2 regions of the Pseudomonas sp. B611 genome follow, and region 2 is predicted to be linked to the other one. Evidence: predicted binding sites of a transcription regulator. Region 2 holds the regulator's gene; the other holds the start of a gene.

Region 1 (7,659 bases), on a different contig from region 2:
CCGGACACTAAGTCCGGTTCTTTAAAACACGCCAATTTAAGCGTGTGTAAATTCTGCTGAATAGGGGATCGCGGCCTGGGCTGTTTGCAGCTGCGTCAGGGTTTCCCGTACCACTTGCTTGGCGAGGCAGGCACATTTGCCGCACTGGCTGGCAACGCCGGTGGTTTCACGCACTTCCTTGTAGCTGCAGCAACCTTCGTAGATTGCTTCGCGGATTTGTCCGTCGGTGACGCCAGTACAGAGGCACACATACATAAGGGAGAACCGTCGCGGGTTTAAGGCTTAAGTGCGGTGGATCTTAATGTTAACGAGAATGATTGTCAAAGTAGATTCGTAGGGTATTCGCTGGCAGCGTGCCCGCACTGACGAACGGTTTTTTCAGTGTATGATGATCGATCTTCACGAAGCGTGACTGCGTCACAGGGCTGTCGCTTATGCGCGCCAGACTGGGCCGGTCCTTTTACTTCAATCGTCACCCTCACATCAGGAGATACCCAATGAGCGTACTCGTCGGCAAACAAGCCCCGGATTTCGACGTACCCGCCGTCCTCGGCAATGGCGAAATCGTTGACAGCTTCAAGCTGTCTGAAGCCATCAAAGGCAAATACGGCCTGGTGTTCTTCTACCCGCTGGACTTCACCTTCGTCTGCCCGTCGGAGCTGATCGCTCTGGACCACCGCATGGACGATTTCAAGGCGCGCAACGTTGAAGTGGTAGCCGTTTCCATCGACTCCCATTTCACCCACAACGCCTGGCGCAACACCGCCATCAATGATGGCGGCATCGGCAAAGTCAAATACACCATGGCTGCCGACATGAAGCACGACATTGCCAAGGCCTACGACGTTGAATCCGAAGGCGGCGTGGCTTTCCGTGGCGCGTTCCTGATCGATGACAAGGGCGTTGTACGCTCCCAGATCATCAACGACCTGCCACTGGGCCGTAACATGGAAGAGCTGATCCGCCTGGTCGACGCTCTGCAATTCCACGAAGAGCACGGCGAAGTCTGCCCAGCCAACTGGAAAAAAGGCGACAAAGGCATGAACGCTTCGCCAGAAGGCGTTGCGGCTTACCTGACCGAGAACGCTGGCAAGCTGTAAGCCTGCGTCGAGGTACAAAAAAACCGGCCTGAGAAGGCCGGTTTTTTTATGGGCGGGAAATGGCTCAGTCGCCGAAATCTTCCCAGCCGCCCATCTGCTTCCAGCGATTGACGATGCCGCAGAACAGATCAGCCGTCTTCTCGGTGTCGTAGCGCGCCGAGTGGGCTTCGCGACCGTCAAAGTCGATACCGGCTGCCTGGCAGGCTTTGGCCAGTACGGTCTGGCCGTAAGCCAGGCCCGCGAGGGTGGCGGTGTCAAAACTGGAGAACGGGTGGAACGGGTTGCGCTTCATGTCCAACCGCGCCACGGCGGCGTTCAGGAAGCCGAGGTCGAAGCTGCTGTTGTGCCCGACCAGGATCGCGCGTTTGCAGCCATTGGCCTTCAACGCTTTGCGCACGCCACGGAAGATATCGGTCAGCGCGGCTTCTTCACTCACGGCCATGCGCAGTGGGTGATCGAGCTTGATGCCGGTGAACTCCAAAGCGGCTGCTTCGATATTCGCGCCTTCAAACGGCTCGACGCGGAAGAAGTGGGTGTGTTCCGGGAACACGAAACCCTGTTCATCCATGCCGATAGTGGTCGCGGCAATTTCCAGAAGCGCATCGGTGGCGCAATTGAAACCACCGGTTTCTACGTCGATGACAACCGGCAGATAGCCGCGAAACCGCTCGGCCATCGGGTGGCGGGAGCCGCCACCACTGTGCTCGTGTTCGTCGTCGTAATGGTCTTCACTCACTTGCTTTCCTCCAGCAGGCGCCAGCGCAGTGTTTCACCGGCGCGCAGCGGGATAACGGTCAGCTCGCCAAACGGCAGGCTGGCAGGGGCGGTCCAGTCTTCACGGACCAGGGTGATACGGTCGGTATTTGCCGGCAGGCCGTAGAAACGCGGGCCGTTGAGGCTGGCAAAACCTTCAAGCTTGTCCAGGGCGTTGCGCTGTTCGAACGCTTCGGCGTACAGCTCGATCGCCGCATAAGCGGTGTAGCAACCGGCACAGCCGCACGCGGCCTCCTTGGCATGCTGGGCGTGGGGCGCCGAGTCGGTACCGAGGAAGAACTTCGGGTTACCGCTGGTCGCGGCATCCAGCAACGCCACCTGGTGGGTGTTGCGCTTGAGGATCGGCAGGCAATAGAAATGCGGCCGAATCCCGCCCACCAGCATGTGGTTGCGGTTGTACAGCAGGTGATGGGCAGTAATGGTTGCGCCCACGTTGGCCGAAGCCTCGGTGACGAACTGCACGGCATCGGCGGTGGTGATGTGTTCGAACACCACCTTGAGGGTCGGGAACAGCTCGACCACACGGCGCATATGCTCGTCGATGAAGATTTTCTCGCGGTCGAACACATCCACGTCGCCACGGGTGACTTCACCGTGGATCAACAGCGGCATGCCGACTTCGGCCATGGCTTCGATGGCCGGCAGGATCTTGTCGATACTGGTCACGCCGGAATCGGAGTTGGTGGTCGCGCCAGCCGGGTACAGCTTGGCGGCGTGCACGTAACCGCTGGCCTTGGCTTCACGAATCTCTTCGGGCTGGGTGCGGTCGGTGAGGTAGAGCACCATCAGCGGTTCGAAGCGGCTGCCGGCCGGCCGCGCAGCGAGGATACGCTGGCGATAGGCGTCGGCTTCAGCGGCATTACGCACCGGAGGTACCAGGTTAGGCATGATGATGGCGCGGCCAAACGTGCGCGCAACATCGGCCACGGTTTGGGGCAACGCAGCACCATCGCGAAGATGAATATGCCAGTCGTCGGGACGCAGCAGGGTCAGGCGGTCGGACATTGGGGATTCCAGGCGGGTCAATCTGGTGGGAATGCTACCGGAAAAGACTCTTGCAGGCACTCGCTATCAAGTTTTGCAGGATGCATCCGATAGCCTTTCGTATGCCTTATCGATGTATGACGCTTTGAAGTGTTGTAGAAACCAGTGGAGCCTCCCGTGCGCCAGCAATATCTAGCCCTGCTCAGTGTGTTCGCCAGCCTGCCTGCGATGGCCCTCACGTTCCAGACACGTCTGGAGAATATTGAGTGGAAGGTGGAGGGCGACAAGTTTGAGTGCCGTCTGACCCAGCCGATCACCGATTTCGGTTCGGGTGAGTTCGTGCGCCGGGCGGGCGAGCAGGCGACGTTTCGTCTGAAAGCCTATGGCGGATCGCTGGGGGCGGGCTCGGCTACCTTGTTGGCCGCGGCTGCACCCTGGCAGCCTGGCCGTGGTGATATCAACTTGGGTGCGGTGCGTGCCGGCAGCGGCGATGTGTTGTTCAACAGTTCCCAGGCCCAGGCGGGGCGGCTGTTCAACGGCTTGCTTGAGGGCCGCTCGCCGACGGTTCGACATTACGGGCGCGAAGGTGGCTACTCGGAAATCCGTCTGTTGCCGGTGCGCTTCAACAAGGCCTACAGTGACTATCAACTGTGTACCGCCAAGTTGCTGCCGATGAACTACGACCAGGTCAAACAGACGGAAGTCGGCTTTCCAGGTGGCGGCATCGAATTGGACGCCGCAGCCAAACAGAAGCTGGCGGTGATTGTTGAATTCATGAAGGCTGACCCCACCGTCAACCACATCGAGCTCAACGGCCATTCGGACAACAGCGGCAATCGCCTGACCAATCGCGATGTTTCGCGCCGGCGGGGCCTGGCGGTCATGGAGTACTTCAAGGCCAACGGCATCCAGGAGTCGCAGGTCACCCTGCGTTTTCACGGCGAAAGCTACCCGCTGGTGCCCAACACCAATGCGGCCAACCGAGCGCGCAACCGCCGCGTCAATATTCAGCTGGAACGGGTGGCAGCCCCCGAGAACCCGGCGCCCACGGCCACTGCGCCAAGCAATCCAGCCGCTACCTCATAACGTGCGACCATCGGTCGCTCGTTCGACATAATCTGTCGCTTTATCTTCATTTGCTGTCGCGCCCCTGTAATTTCACGGTTTTGATCGGTAGAATCGTCGCCTTTCCGTACAACCCCGTGGAGTGATGGCATGGCCGACGTAAACAAGGTCGTTCTCGCGTATTCCGGCGGCCTGGACACTTCGGTGATCCTCAAGTGGCTGCAGGATACTTATAACTGTGAAGTGGTGACCTTCACCGCTGACCTGGGTCAGGGCGAAGAGGTCGAACCTGCACGTGCCAAGGCGCAAGCCATGGGCGTGAAAGAGATCTACATTGACGACCTGCGCGAAGAATTCGTCCGCGATTTCGTTTTCCCGATGTTTCGCGCCAATACCGTCTACGAAGGCGAGTACCTGCTGGGTACCTCCATCGCACGTCCGCTGATCGCCAAGCGCCTGATCGAAATCGCCAACGAAACCGGCGCTGACGCCATTTCCCATGGCGCCACCGGCAAGGGCAACGACCAGGTGCGTTTCGAACTGGGTGCGTACGCTCTCAAGCCAGGCGTGAAAGTGATTGCGCCTTGGCGTGAATGGGACCTGCTGTCCCGTGAAAAGCTGATGGATTACGCTGAAAAGCACGCAATCCCGATCGAGCGTCACGGCAAGAAGAAGTCCCCGTACTCGATGGATGCCAACTTGCTGCACATCTCCTATGAAGGTGGCGTGCTGGAAGACACCTGGACCGAGCACGAAGAGGACATGTGGAAATGGACCGTCTCCCCGGAGAACGCTCCAGACAAGCCGCAGTACCTGGAACTGACCTACCGCAACGGCGACATCGTCGCACTGGACGGCGTCGAAATGACCCCGGCCACCGTGCTGGCGACCCTGAACCGTATCGGTGGCGAACACGGCATCGGCCGCCTCGACATCGTCGAGAACCGTTACGTGGGCATGAAGTCCCGTGGCTGCTACGAAACCCCGGGCGGCACCATCATGCTACGTGCCCACCGTGCTATCGAGTCCATCACCCTGGACCGCGAAGTGGCTCACCTCAAAGACGAGTTGATGCCCAAGTACGCCAGCCTGATCTACACCGGCTACTGGTGGAGCCCTGAGCGTCTGATGCTGCAACAGATGATTGATGCCTCCCAGGTCCACGTGAACGGCGTTGTGCGCCTGAAGCTGTACAAGGGCAATGTGATCGTCACTGGTCGCAAGTCCGATGAGTCGCTGTTCGATGCCAACATCGCTACCTTCGAAGAAGACGGCGGTGCCTACAACCAGGCGGACGCAGCGGGCTTTATCAAGTTGAACGCATTGCGCATGCGCATTGCGGCCAACAAAGGTCGCAAGTTGTTCTGAGTGCCCGTGACGCTTTAAGAGAGGCCCCTTGTTAAAGGGGCCTTTTTTTTGCCTGTTAAAAAAGTAAGGCGGTACCTTGTGTTGGGGGATGTTTATCGATGTTTAAAGAGTGTTGAGTAGTTAGCGCTTCTGAAGTTTTGTGGGTGTAGGAAAATGTTCTAGGGTGGCGTATTAAAAGGAGAATGAATTATTTACACCGAAGTAGGAACCATGTCTTACAGAATATTCACTCATGTAAGCGTGATATGGGTGTTTCTTGGGGAAACATCTGTAGGAAATAATGGTGTAAGTGAATATGTTTAAGGGAACTGAAATGATAGGTTTTTTCTTGTCGACTTATCTGCGCGAAGGCAACAAGCAAGGGGCATTTGCTGAAAGTCATGTGCGCTACCTTTACCGCTTGCCTCCTACCCGTTGGATATTTCATTCAAATTGTGTGTGGGTCCAGAAAAGTCTGAAAGCCCCCGTAAAACTCGATACATCTGAATCAGTGTTTTTTTGTAGGCTTATTCCTATATCGTTGTGGCTTGGGTCTCTGCTTGCTGTTACTCAGGGGGGAGCGCTATGCCAACTAGGAAACGACTAGGCTATTGTGCTTGCTCTGAATAATTCGAACAGCGAAATTGGACTTTCCTTATGAATAAAGTGCTGATCGTGGATGATCATCCCGTCATTCGTCTTGCTGTGCGTATGCTAATGGAGCGTCATGGTTATGAGGTCGTTGCCGAGACCGATAACGGTGTCGATGCGTTGCAACTTGCACGGGAGCATATGCCGGACATCGTCATACTGGATATTGGAATTCCCAAGCTCGATGGGCTGGAAGTTATTTGCCGGCTTTCCTCCGTCAAACAGCCAGCTCCGTTCAAGGTGCTGGTGCTGACTTCCCAGGCGCCTGGTCATTTCTCCATGCGTTGCATGCAGGCTGGCGCTGCGGGTTACGTCTGCAAGCAGCAGGACTTGACTGAGTTGTTGAGCGCCATCAAGGCGGTGCTCTCCGGCTACAGCTATTTCCCGAACCAGGCGTTGAACTCGGTGCGCTCAACCATGGGCAACGCGAGTGAGGCCGACATGGTCGAGCGCCTTTCGGGCCGGGAGATGATGGTGCTGCAGCAGTTGGCGCGCGGTAAAACCAACAAGGAGATCGCTGACGGCATGTTCCTGAGCAACAAGACTGTCAGTACCTACAAGACGCGTTTGCTGCTCAAGCTCAATGCACGTTCGCTGGTAGACCTGATTGAGTTGGCCCAACGCAACGGGCTCGTGTAGGGGAGGGTGCAACAACTCACGTGATATCCGGCCAGTGAGCCAGCTAGAAAAAAGCCTCCGTCAGGGAGGCTTCTGGTCGTCAACGGGCAGGTCAGAGGTCGAAGTCGTAATCGGCCAGTTGTTTTTGCAAGCGTCGCTCTTCCAGAAGATTGTCGATAGTGCGACGTTTGCTTAGATTGGTCTTGGCTACCTCCGCAACGGGGGCTTCGCCATCGTCATCCGATTCTGCGACGAGGTCGTCTTCTACATCCAGTTGTTCTTTGCCAGTGCTCATAAGGTTCACTCCGGGCTAAGACTGCCGTTGGCGCTCCTTATAACGATAATCCATGAATGGGTAAAAAAGATTTTTTCAATCGACTGATCGAAAAAAACAATGATTACTCAATCGTCGGACGTCTTGTCCTTGTATTCACACAGGTCTTCGATGCGACAGCTGCCGCAGCGTGGCTTGCGTGCCTGGCAAACATAGCGTCCGTGCAGGATCAACCAGTGGTGGGAGTCGAGCAGATAGGGCTTGGGCACGAACTTCATCAACTGGGTTTCCACCTCCACCACATTCTTGCCGCGAGCGATCCCCGTCCGGTTACTGACCCGGAAAATGTGGGTGTCCACTGCCATGGTCAACTGTCGGAATGCCGTATTGAGCACAACGTTCGCGGTTTTGCGGCCTACACCCGGCAGCGCCTCCAGGGCTTCGCGTGTTTGCGGCACTTCACTGCCGTGCAACTCCACCAGCATCCGACAGGTCTCGATGACATTTTTGGCCTTGCTGTTGTAAAGGCCAATCGTCTTGATGTATTCGGATAAGCCATCGACGCCCAAGGCATGGATCGCCTCTGGTGTATTCGCCACCGGGTACAGTTTGGCCGTGGCCTTATTCACGCCCACATCAGTGGATTGTGCCGACAGAATCACCGCAATCAACAACTCGAACGGCGAAGAGTAGGCCAGTTCGGTTTTCGGTTCTGGATTGTCTTCGTGAAACCTACGGAAAATTTCCAGGCGTTTTACGGCGTTCATGGGGCAGGCAATTCCTTGCAGACGGTCGGCGTAATGGTGAAAAGCGGTTCCAGGCACGGAGCCCTGTAAGCAACAACCT
Region 2 (7,659 bases):
GGCGACCGCAGCCGAGGCCGAGGCCCCCACTTCGGTGAACTTGCCCTTGCCGTGCAACTCGTCCAGCAGGGACTCGAATTCGTGATCGGAAATCAGGCCGTCAGCGGCCGGTGCTGCGGCAGCGGCTGCCGTTGGCGCCGCTGCGGCGACTTCCGGCAAGGCGTCGGCCACAAACGTGCCCTTGCCGTGCAGTTGGTCGAGCAACGCTTCGAATTCATCGTCGGTGATGTCGGTGCTGGCGGAAGCGGCAGGCGCCTCGGCAGCAGCGGCAGGCGCCACGGCGTCGGCGGCGAACTGGCCTTTGCCGTGCAACTGATCGAGCAACGATTCGAATTCGGCGTCGGTGATGTCTTCGCCCGTCGGCGCAGCCACGGCTGCCACCGGCGCTTCGGCTTCAGCCTTGACCGCGTTGAGGGAGTTGAGCAGTTGTTCGAACTCGCTGTCCGTCACATCCGCCTCGGCCTCGACCACAGGCTCGGGCGCCGCTTCTGCGACAGGCGCAGCCGAAGTGTCAGCCGGTTCGGCCAGGCGCGCCAGGGCGGCCAGCAGTTCCGGGGTGGCAGCAGTGATCGGTGCACGTTCGCGCACCTCGCTGAACATGCCGTTGACCGCATCCAGTGCTTCGAGAATCACGTCCATCAATTCCGAATCAACGTGACGCTCACCCTTGCGCAGGATGTCGAACACGTTCTCGGCGATGTGGCAGCACTCCACCAGCTCATGGAGCTGGAGGAAGCCGGCGCCCCCTTTTACAGTGTGAAAACCGCGAAAAATTGCATTGAGCAGGTTCGCATCATCCGGTCGGCTTTCCAGCTCGACCAGTTGCTCGGACAACTGCTCTAAAATTTCGCCGGCCTCTACAAGGAAATCCTGAAGGATTTCTTCATCGGCGCCGAAGCTCATGTGGGTGCTCCTTAGAAGCCTAAACTGGATAACAGGTCATCAACATCATCTTGACCCGATACAACGTCTTCACGTTTATCGGCATGAATCTGCGGACCTTCACCCTTGGCGAGATGTTTTTGTGGATCTTTTTCCGAGAGGATCGCTTCGCGGTCATGTTCGATGCCGGCAAAACGGTCAACCTGGCCTGCCATGAGCACCAATTTGAGCAAATTGCTTTCCACTTCGGTGACCAGTTGGGTCACGCGCTTGATCACCTGACCGGTGAGGTCCTGGTAATCCTGGGCCAGCAGAATGTCATTGAGGTTGCTGGAAACCGTGCGATTTTCCTGCTCGCTGCGTGACAGGAAACCTTCGACCCGACGCGCCAATTCACGAAACTCCTCCGCCCCGACTTCGCGACGCATGAAGCGACCCCAGTCGTGGCTCAAGGCTTGGGCTTCGTTGGCCATGCCATTGACCAGGGGGGTGGCGTTTTCCACCAGGTCCATGGTCCGGTTGGCCGCCGCCTCAGTCAGCCTGACCACATAGGACAGGCGTTCGGTGGCATCGGTGATCTGCGAGATTTCTTCGGCCTGGGGCATGTGCGGGTCAATCTGGAAATTGACAATCGCACTGTGCAGCTCGCGTGTGAGCTTGCCCACTTCCTGGTACAGGCCGCGGTCACGGGTCTGGTTGAGCTCATGGATCAACTGCACCGCGTCGCCGAACTGGCCTTTTTCAAGGCTGTCGACCAACTGGTGAGCATGCTTCTTCAGGGTCGACTCGAAGTCTCCCTGTGATATTTCTTTATGCTCCATAGCTCCCCCGCGATGGCATTAGCCGTGGATGCGTTCGAAAATTTTCTCGATCTTCTCTTTCAGCGCCAATGCCGTGAAAGGCTTGACCACGTAACCGTTGACCCCGGCCTGGGCGGCTTCGATGATCTGTTCACGCTTGGCTTCGGCGGTCACCATCAACACCGGCAAGCTGCGCAATTTTTCGTCCGCACGCACGTGGCGCAGCAGGTCGATACCGGTCATGCCCGGCATGTTCCAGTCAGTTACCAGAAAGTCGATGCTCCCGCTGTTGAGGATCGGAATCGCCGTAATGCCGTCATCCGCCTCGACCGTGTTTGTGAACCCAAGGTCACGCAACAGGTTTTTAATGATCCGCCGCATCGTTGAGAAGTCATCAACGATGAGGATTTTCATGTTCTTGTCCAATTCGACCTCCAAGCAGTCTTAAACGCGCCCAGCACCTGGACGCGCCATTTCAATCAACAGGCGTTACACAAAAAGGACTGCCCAGGGCACCACGGTGCAAACCCGCAAAAGCCTGAGGCCTTCACGGGTTCGTCTGCAGTGTCCCCACACCGCCTGTCAGCGCGCGCGCCACTCTCCCAATCGCCCCCGCAAGCGGGCTGCGCACTGGCTATGCAGCTGGCTGACACGCGACTCGCTGACCCCCAGGACCTCACCGATTTCCTTGAGGTTCAGCTCTTCGTCGTAGTACAGCGCCAACACCAGTCGCTCACGCTCCGGCAAATTGGCAATCGCGTCCGCCAACGCGCCCTGGAAACGTTCGTCTTCCAGGTCACGCGACGGCTCAAGATGTGCACTTGCGCCGTCCTCATGCAGCCCCTCGTGTTCGCCGTCCTGTAGCAGGTCGTCGAAACTGAACAGGCGGCTGCCCAAGGTATCGTTCAAAATCCCGTAGTAATCGTCGAGACTCAATTGGAGTTCGGCCGCAACTTCGTGATCTTTAGCGTCGCGACCGGTTTTTGCTTCAATTGCACGAATTGCGTCACTGACCATGCGTGTATTGCGGTGTACCGAACGCGGCGCCCAATCCCCTTTACGCACTTCATCGAGCATCGCACCCCGGATGCGGATACCCGCATACGTCTCGAAACTCGCACCCTTGCTCGCATCGTATTTGGTCGAGACTTCGAGCAGGCCGATCATGCCGGCCTGGATCAAGTCTTCAACCTGCACACTCGCGGGCAAACGCGCCAACAAGTGATAAGCGATGCGCTTGACCAGTGGCGCATAGCGCTCGATCAATTCGCCTTGGCTGTCACGTGCCGACTTCTTGTAAAGGTTGTAGCCGCTGGCTGTCATAGCACCGGTCCTGCGCTCGTCTGATGCACCAATCGCTCGACGAAAAACTCCAGATGCCCCCGCGGGTTGGCGGGCAACGGCCAGGTATCGACCTTCTGGGCAATAGCCTTGAACGCCAGTGCGCACTTCGAACGAGGGAACGCTTCATAGACCGCACGCTGCTTTTGCACGGCCTTGCGCACACACTCATCATAGGGAACTGCGCCGACGTATTGTAAGGCGACATCGAGGAAGCGATCCGTGACCTTGGTCAACTTGGCGAACAGGTTGCGACCTTCTTGCGGGCTCTGGGCCATGTTGGCCAGGACACGGAATCGGTTCATGCCGTAGTCACGGTTGAGCAGTTTGATCAGGGCGTAGGCGTCGGTGATCGAGGTGGGTTCATCGCAGACCACCAGCAAGACTTCCTGCGCGGCGCGCACAAAGCTGACCACGGACTCGCCGATCCCGGCGGCGGTGTCGATCACCAGCACGTCGAGGTTGTCGCCGATATCGCTGAATGCCTGGATCAGGCCGGCATGTTGCGCCGGGCTCAGGTGCACCATGCTCTGGGTGCCCGAGGCCGCCGGCACGATGCGGATCCCGCCAGGCCCCTGCAGCAGCACGTCGCGCAGCTCACAGCGGCCCTCGATCACATCGGCAAGGGTATGTTTGGGCGTCAGCCCCAGCAGAACGTCGACGTTCGCCAGCCCCAGGTCAGCATCCAGCAGCATGACGCGACGGCCAAGCTCTGCCAGGGCCAGGGACAAATTCACTGACACGTTAGTTTTCCCGACGCCACCTTTGCCGCCGGTCACCGCGATCACCTGTACGGGATGCATGCTGCCCATTTTATTTCTTTACCTTGTCTTGCTTAGACGCAGGCTACATGGCTTGGCCGCGTGAATCGCTTGCAGACCATCGATGTAGGTACATTTCACGGTGTTCGTACTGCCTCAACCCACCCGCTTTGCCGGGTTGTGATAGAGGTCAGCGAACATATCGGCCATCGCTTCCTCGCTAGGCTCTTCTTGCATTTGTACGCTGACTGCCCGGCTGACCAACTGATGACGGCGCGGCAGATGCAAATCATCTGGAATCCGCGGCCCGTCGGTCAGGTAGGCGACCGGCAGTTCATGGCTGATAGCCAGGCTCAACACTTCGCCCAGGCTCGCCGTCTCATCCAGTTTAGTCAGGATGCAGCCGGCCAGCCCGCAACGCTTGTAGCTGTGATACGCAGCGGTAAGAACCTGTTTCTGGCTGGTGGTTGCAAGCACCAGGTAATTTTTCGATTTGATGCCACGCCCGGCCAGGCTTTCCAGTTGCATGCGCAAGGCCGGGTCGCTGGCTTGCAGGCCGGCCGTATCGATCAGCACCACGCGCTTGCGCAGCAGCGGATCGAGGGCGTTGGCCAGGGACTGGCCCGGGTCGACGTGGGTCACCGACACATTGAGGATGCGCCCCAGGGTCTTGAGCTGCTCCTGGGCACCGATGCGGTAGCTGTCCATGCTCACCAGCGCGATATTCTGCGCGCCGTACTTGAGCACATAACGCGCCGCCAGCTTGGCCAGGGTGGTGGTCTTGCCCATGCCGGCAGGGCCGACCATGGCGATCACACCGCCCTCTTCCAGGGGTTCGATTTCCGGGGTGACGATCATCCGCGCCAGGTGCGCCAGCAGCATGCGCCAGGCCTGGCGGGGTTCTTCGATTTCGGTGGTCAGCGCCAGCAGGTCGCGGGACAACGGGCCGGACAGGCCGATGCGTTGCAGGCGACGCCAGAGGTTGGCCTGGGCCGGCTTGCTGCCTTGCAGCTGCGTCCACGCCAGGGAGCCCAGCTGCACTTCCAGCAGCTCACGCAGGCCGTTTAGCTCAAAGCGCATCGAGTCGAACACGCGCTGGTCAACCGCGGCGGCCGGGGCTGGCGCTGCGGGACGTGGCGGTTCGGTCAACGTCGGCTCGACCAGCGGCTCGGCAGCAGTCAGCGGCAGGCCGGCGAACAACTGGCGATTGGTGGTGGCATCGCTGTCGCCACGCATGCTCAGCTCAGCCTGGGCCGAGACGATGCGCGAGGCGGTCTTGCGCAGCTCGTCTTCGAGTTCCATGTTCGGCACGCGCGGGGCCAACGCCTGAGGGGTGTAATCCAGGGCAGCCGTCAGCTCGACACCGCCGGCAATACGACGGTTACCGATAATCGCGGCGTCGGCGCCCAGCTCATCACGCACCAGTTTCATGGCCTGACGCATATCGGCGGCGAAAAAACGCTTCACTTGCATAACCCACTACCTCAGCCGTTGGGCCCTACTGTCGCGACGATAGTCACTTGCTTGTTGTCAGGAATTTCCTGATAAGCCAAAACGTGCAAATTCGGAACTGCCAGGCGTCCAAACCGCGACAGCATCGCCCGGACGGGGCCTGCCACCAGCAGAATCACTGGATGGCCCTGCATTTCCTGGCGCTGTGCGGCGTCGATCAACGAACGCTGCAGTTTTTCAGCCATGCTTGGCTCCAGCAGAACGCCCTCTTCCTGGCCTTGTCCTGCCTTCTGGATACTATTGAGCAATATTTGTTCCAACCTTGGTTCCAAGGTGATCACAGGCAGCTCAGACTCAGTGCCTACAATGCTTTGCACGATGGCGCGGGACAATCCGACCCGCACCGCCGCCACCAATGCGGCAGTATCTTGACTCTTGGCGGCATTGTTGGCGATGGCCTCGGCAATGCTGCGGATGTCGCGCACCGGCACTTGTTCGGACAACAGCGCCTGCAACACCTTGAGCAACTGCGACAGCGACAGCACGCCCGGCACCAGTTCTTCGGCGAGTTTTGGCGAGGCTTTGGCCAGCAGGCCCATCAATTGCTGGACTTCCTCGTGGCCGATCAGCTCGTGGGAGTGCTTGTAGAGGATCTGGTTAAGGTGCGTGGCGACCACGGTGCTGGCGTCTACCACGGTGTAACCGAGGGACTGGGCCTGGCTGCGCTGGCTGATTTCGATCCACACCGCTTCCAGGCCAAAAGCCGGATCTTTGGCGGTGATGCCATTGAGGGTGCCGAAGACCTGGCCGGGGTTGATCGCCAGCTCGCGGTCTGGGTAGATCTCGGCTTCGGCGAGGATCACCCCCATCAGGGTCAGGCGGTAGGCGCTTGGGGCCAGGTCGAGGTTGTCGCGGATATGCACGGTGGGCATCAGGAAACCCAGGTCCTGGGACAGCTTCTTGCGCACGCCCTTGATCCGCGCGAGCAACTGGCCGCCCTGGTTGCGGTCCACCAGCGGAATCAGGCGGTAGCCGACTTCCAGGCCGATCATGTCGATCGGCGTGACGTCGTCCCAGCCAAGCTCCTTGGTTTCCGAGGCCCGAGCCGGGGACGGCAGCTGCTCTTGCTGACGGGCGACTTCTTGCAGGGCCTGGACTTTGACCGCGTTTTGCTTCTTCCAGAACAGGTACGCCGCGCCGCCCGCCAAGGCCGCCATGCTCAAGAACGACACATGAGGCATACCCGGCACGATGCCCATGATCGCCATGATCCCCGCCGCCACGGCCAGGGCCTTGGGCGAGGCAAACATCTGCCGGCTGATCTGCTTGCCCATGTCTTCGGAGCCCGAAGCACGGGTCACCATGATCGCCGCTGCTGTAGATAACAACAGTGATGGCAATTGCGCCACTAAACCGTCACCGATGGTCAGCAAGGCATACACGCGACCGGCATCGCCGAAGGTCATGCCGTGCTGGAAGATACCGACCGCCATGCCGCCGATCAGGTTGATGAACAGGATCAGCAGGCCGGCGATGGCGTCACCGCGCACGAACTTGCTGGCACCGTCCATGGAGCCGTAGAACTCGGCCTCCTGGGCAACCTCCAGACGACGCGTCTTGGCTTGGTTCTGGTCGATCAGGCCGGCGTTGAGGTCGGCGTCGATGGCCATCTGCTTGCCGGGCATGGCGTCGAGGGTAAACCGTGCGCTCACCTCGGAAATCCGCCCGGCGCCCTTGGTCACCACGACGAAGTTGATGATCATGAGGATCGCGAACACCACGATACCGACCACGTAGTTACCGCCGATCACCACCTCACCGAAGGCCTGGATCACCTTACCGGCGGCGGCGTGGCCGTCCTGGCCGTGCAGCATTACCACACGTGTAGAGGCTACGTTCAACGCCAGCCGCAGCAGGGTCGCCACCAGCAGAATCGTGGGGAACACCGCAAAGTCCAACGGCCGCAGGGCGTACACGCAGACCAGCAGCACCACGACGGACAGGGCAATGTTGAAAGTGAAGAACACGTCCAAAAGGAACGGCGGCATCGGCAACATCATCATTGCCAGCATCACCAGCAACAACAACGGCACACCCAGATTGCCCCGCGACAGGTCAGTCAGGGTGCCACGGGCCGTGCTGAACATTTGAGAGCGATCTACCACCGGTATTCCTCGTGTCCCTTGAAGCAAAGTTTTGACGCCAGAAGGCGTCCTGGAGGCGGTATTGCAAGAAGCCTTCCAACTTTTGCTTCAAAGGGCAGATCGCGGTGAAACCCCATCTACCTGTGGGAGCGGGCTTGCCCGCGATGGCGGTGGATCAGCCTGCACATGCATTGCCTGACACTGCGCTTTCGCGGGCAAGCCCGCTCCCACAATTAACCGAGTCGATTCTGGGTCAGTCTTCTTTAAATCCTGGCAAAC

Evidence for each region. The regulator FliA, encoded in region 2, starts transcription of late flagellar genes. The targets are predictions, from matches to a motif close to CTAAAGTTTNNNNNNNNNNNGCCGNTAA.
Region 1: a site for FliA is predicted at 2,945-2,972, ahead of ACZRMO_RS02395 (flagellar protein MotY). Genes of this name have one in related genera too.

What each region holds. Positions count from the first base shown of each region.
Region 1 covers NZ_JBUZST010000001.1:509,796-517,454, forward strand. Annotated here, with positions in the region: gene ACZRMO_RS02375 (bacterioferritin-associated ferredoxin) at 37-255, opposite strand; gene ACZRMO_RS02380 (peroxiredoxin) at 498-1,100, shown strand; gene rnt (ribonuclease T) at 1,165-1,836, opposite strand; gene pyrC (dihydroorotase) at 1,833-2,879, opposite strand; gene ACZRMO_RS02395 (flagellar protein MotY) at 3,036-3,944, shown strand; gene ACZRMO_RS02400 (argininosuccinate synthase) at 4,074-5,291, shown strand; gene ACZRMO_RS02405 (response regulator transcription factor) at 5,928-6,560, shown strand; gene ACZRMO_RS02410 (PA3496 family putative envelope integrity protein) at 6,652-6,834, opposite strand; gene nth (endonuclease III) at 6,942-7,580, opposite strand.
Region 2 covers NZ_JBUZST010000005.1:52,040-59,698, forward strand. Annotated here, with positions in the region: gene ACZRMO_RS12965 (chemotaxis protein CheA) at 1-903, opposite strand, end outside; gene ACZRMO_RS12970 (protein phosphatase CheZ) at 915-1,703, opposite strand; gene ACZRMO_RS12975 (chemotaxis response regulator CheY) at 1,722-2,096, opposite strand; gene fliA (RNA polymerase sigma factor FliA) at 2,265-3,005, opposite strand; gene fleN (flagellar synthesis regulator FleN) at 3,002-3,835, opposite strand; gene flhF (flagellar biosynthesis protein FlhF) at 3,941-5,257, opposite strand; gene flhA (flagellar biosynthesis protein FlhA) at 5,269-7,383, opposite strand; gene ACZRMO_RS13000 (bacteriocin immunity protein) at 7,634-7,659, opposite strand, start outside.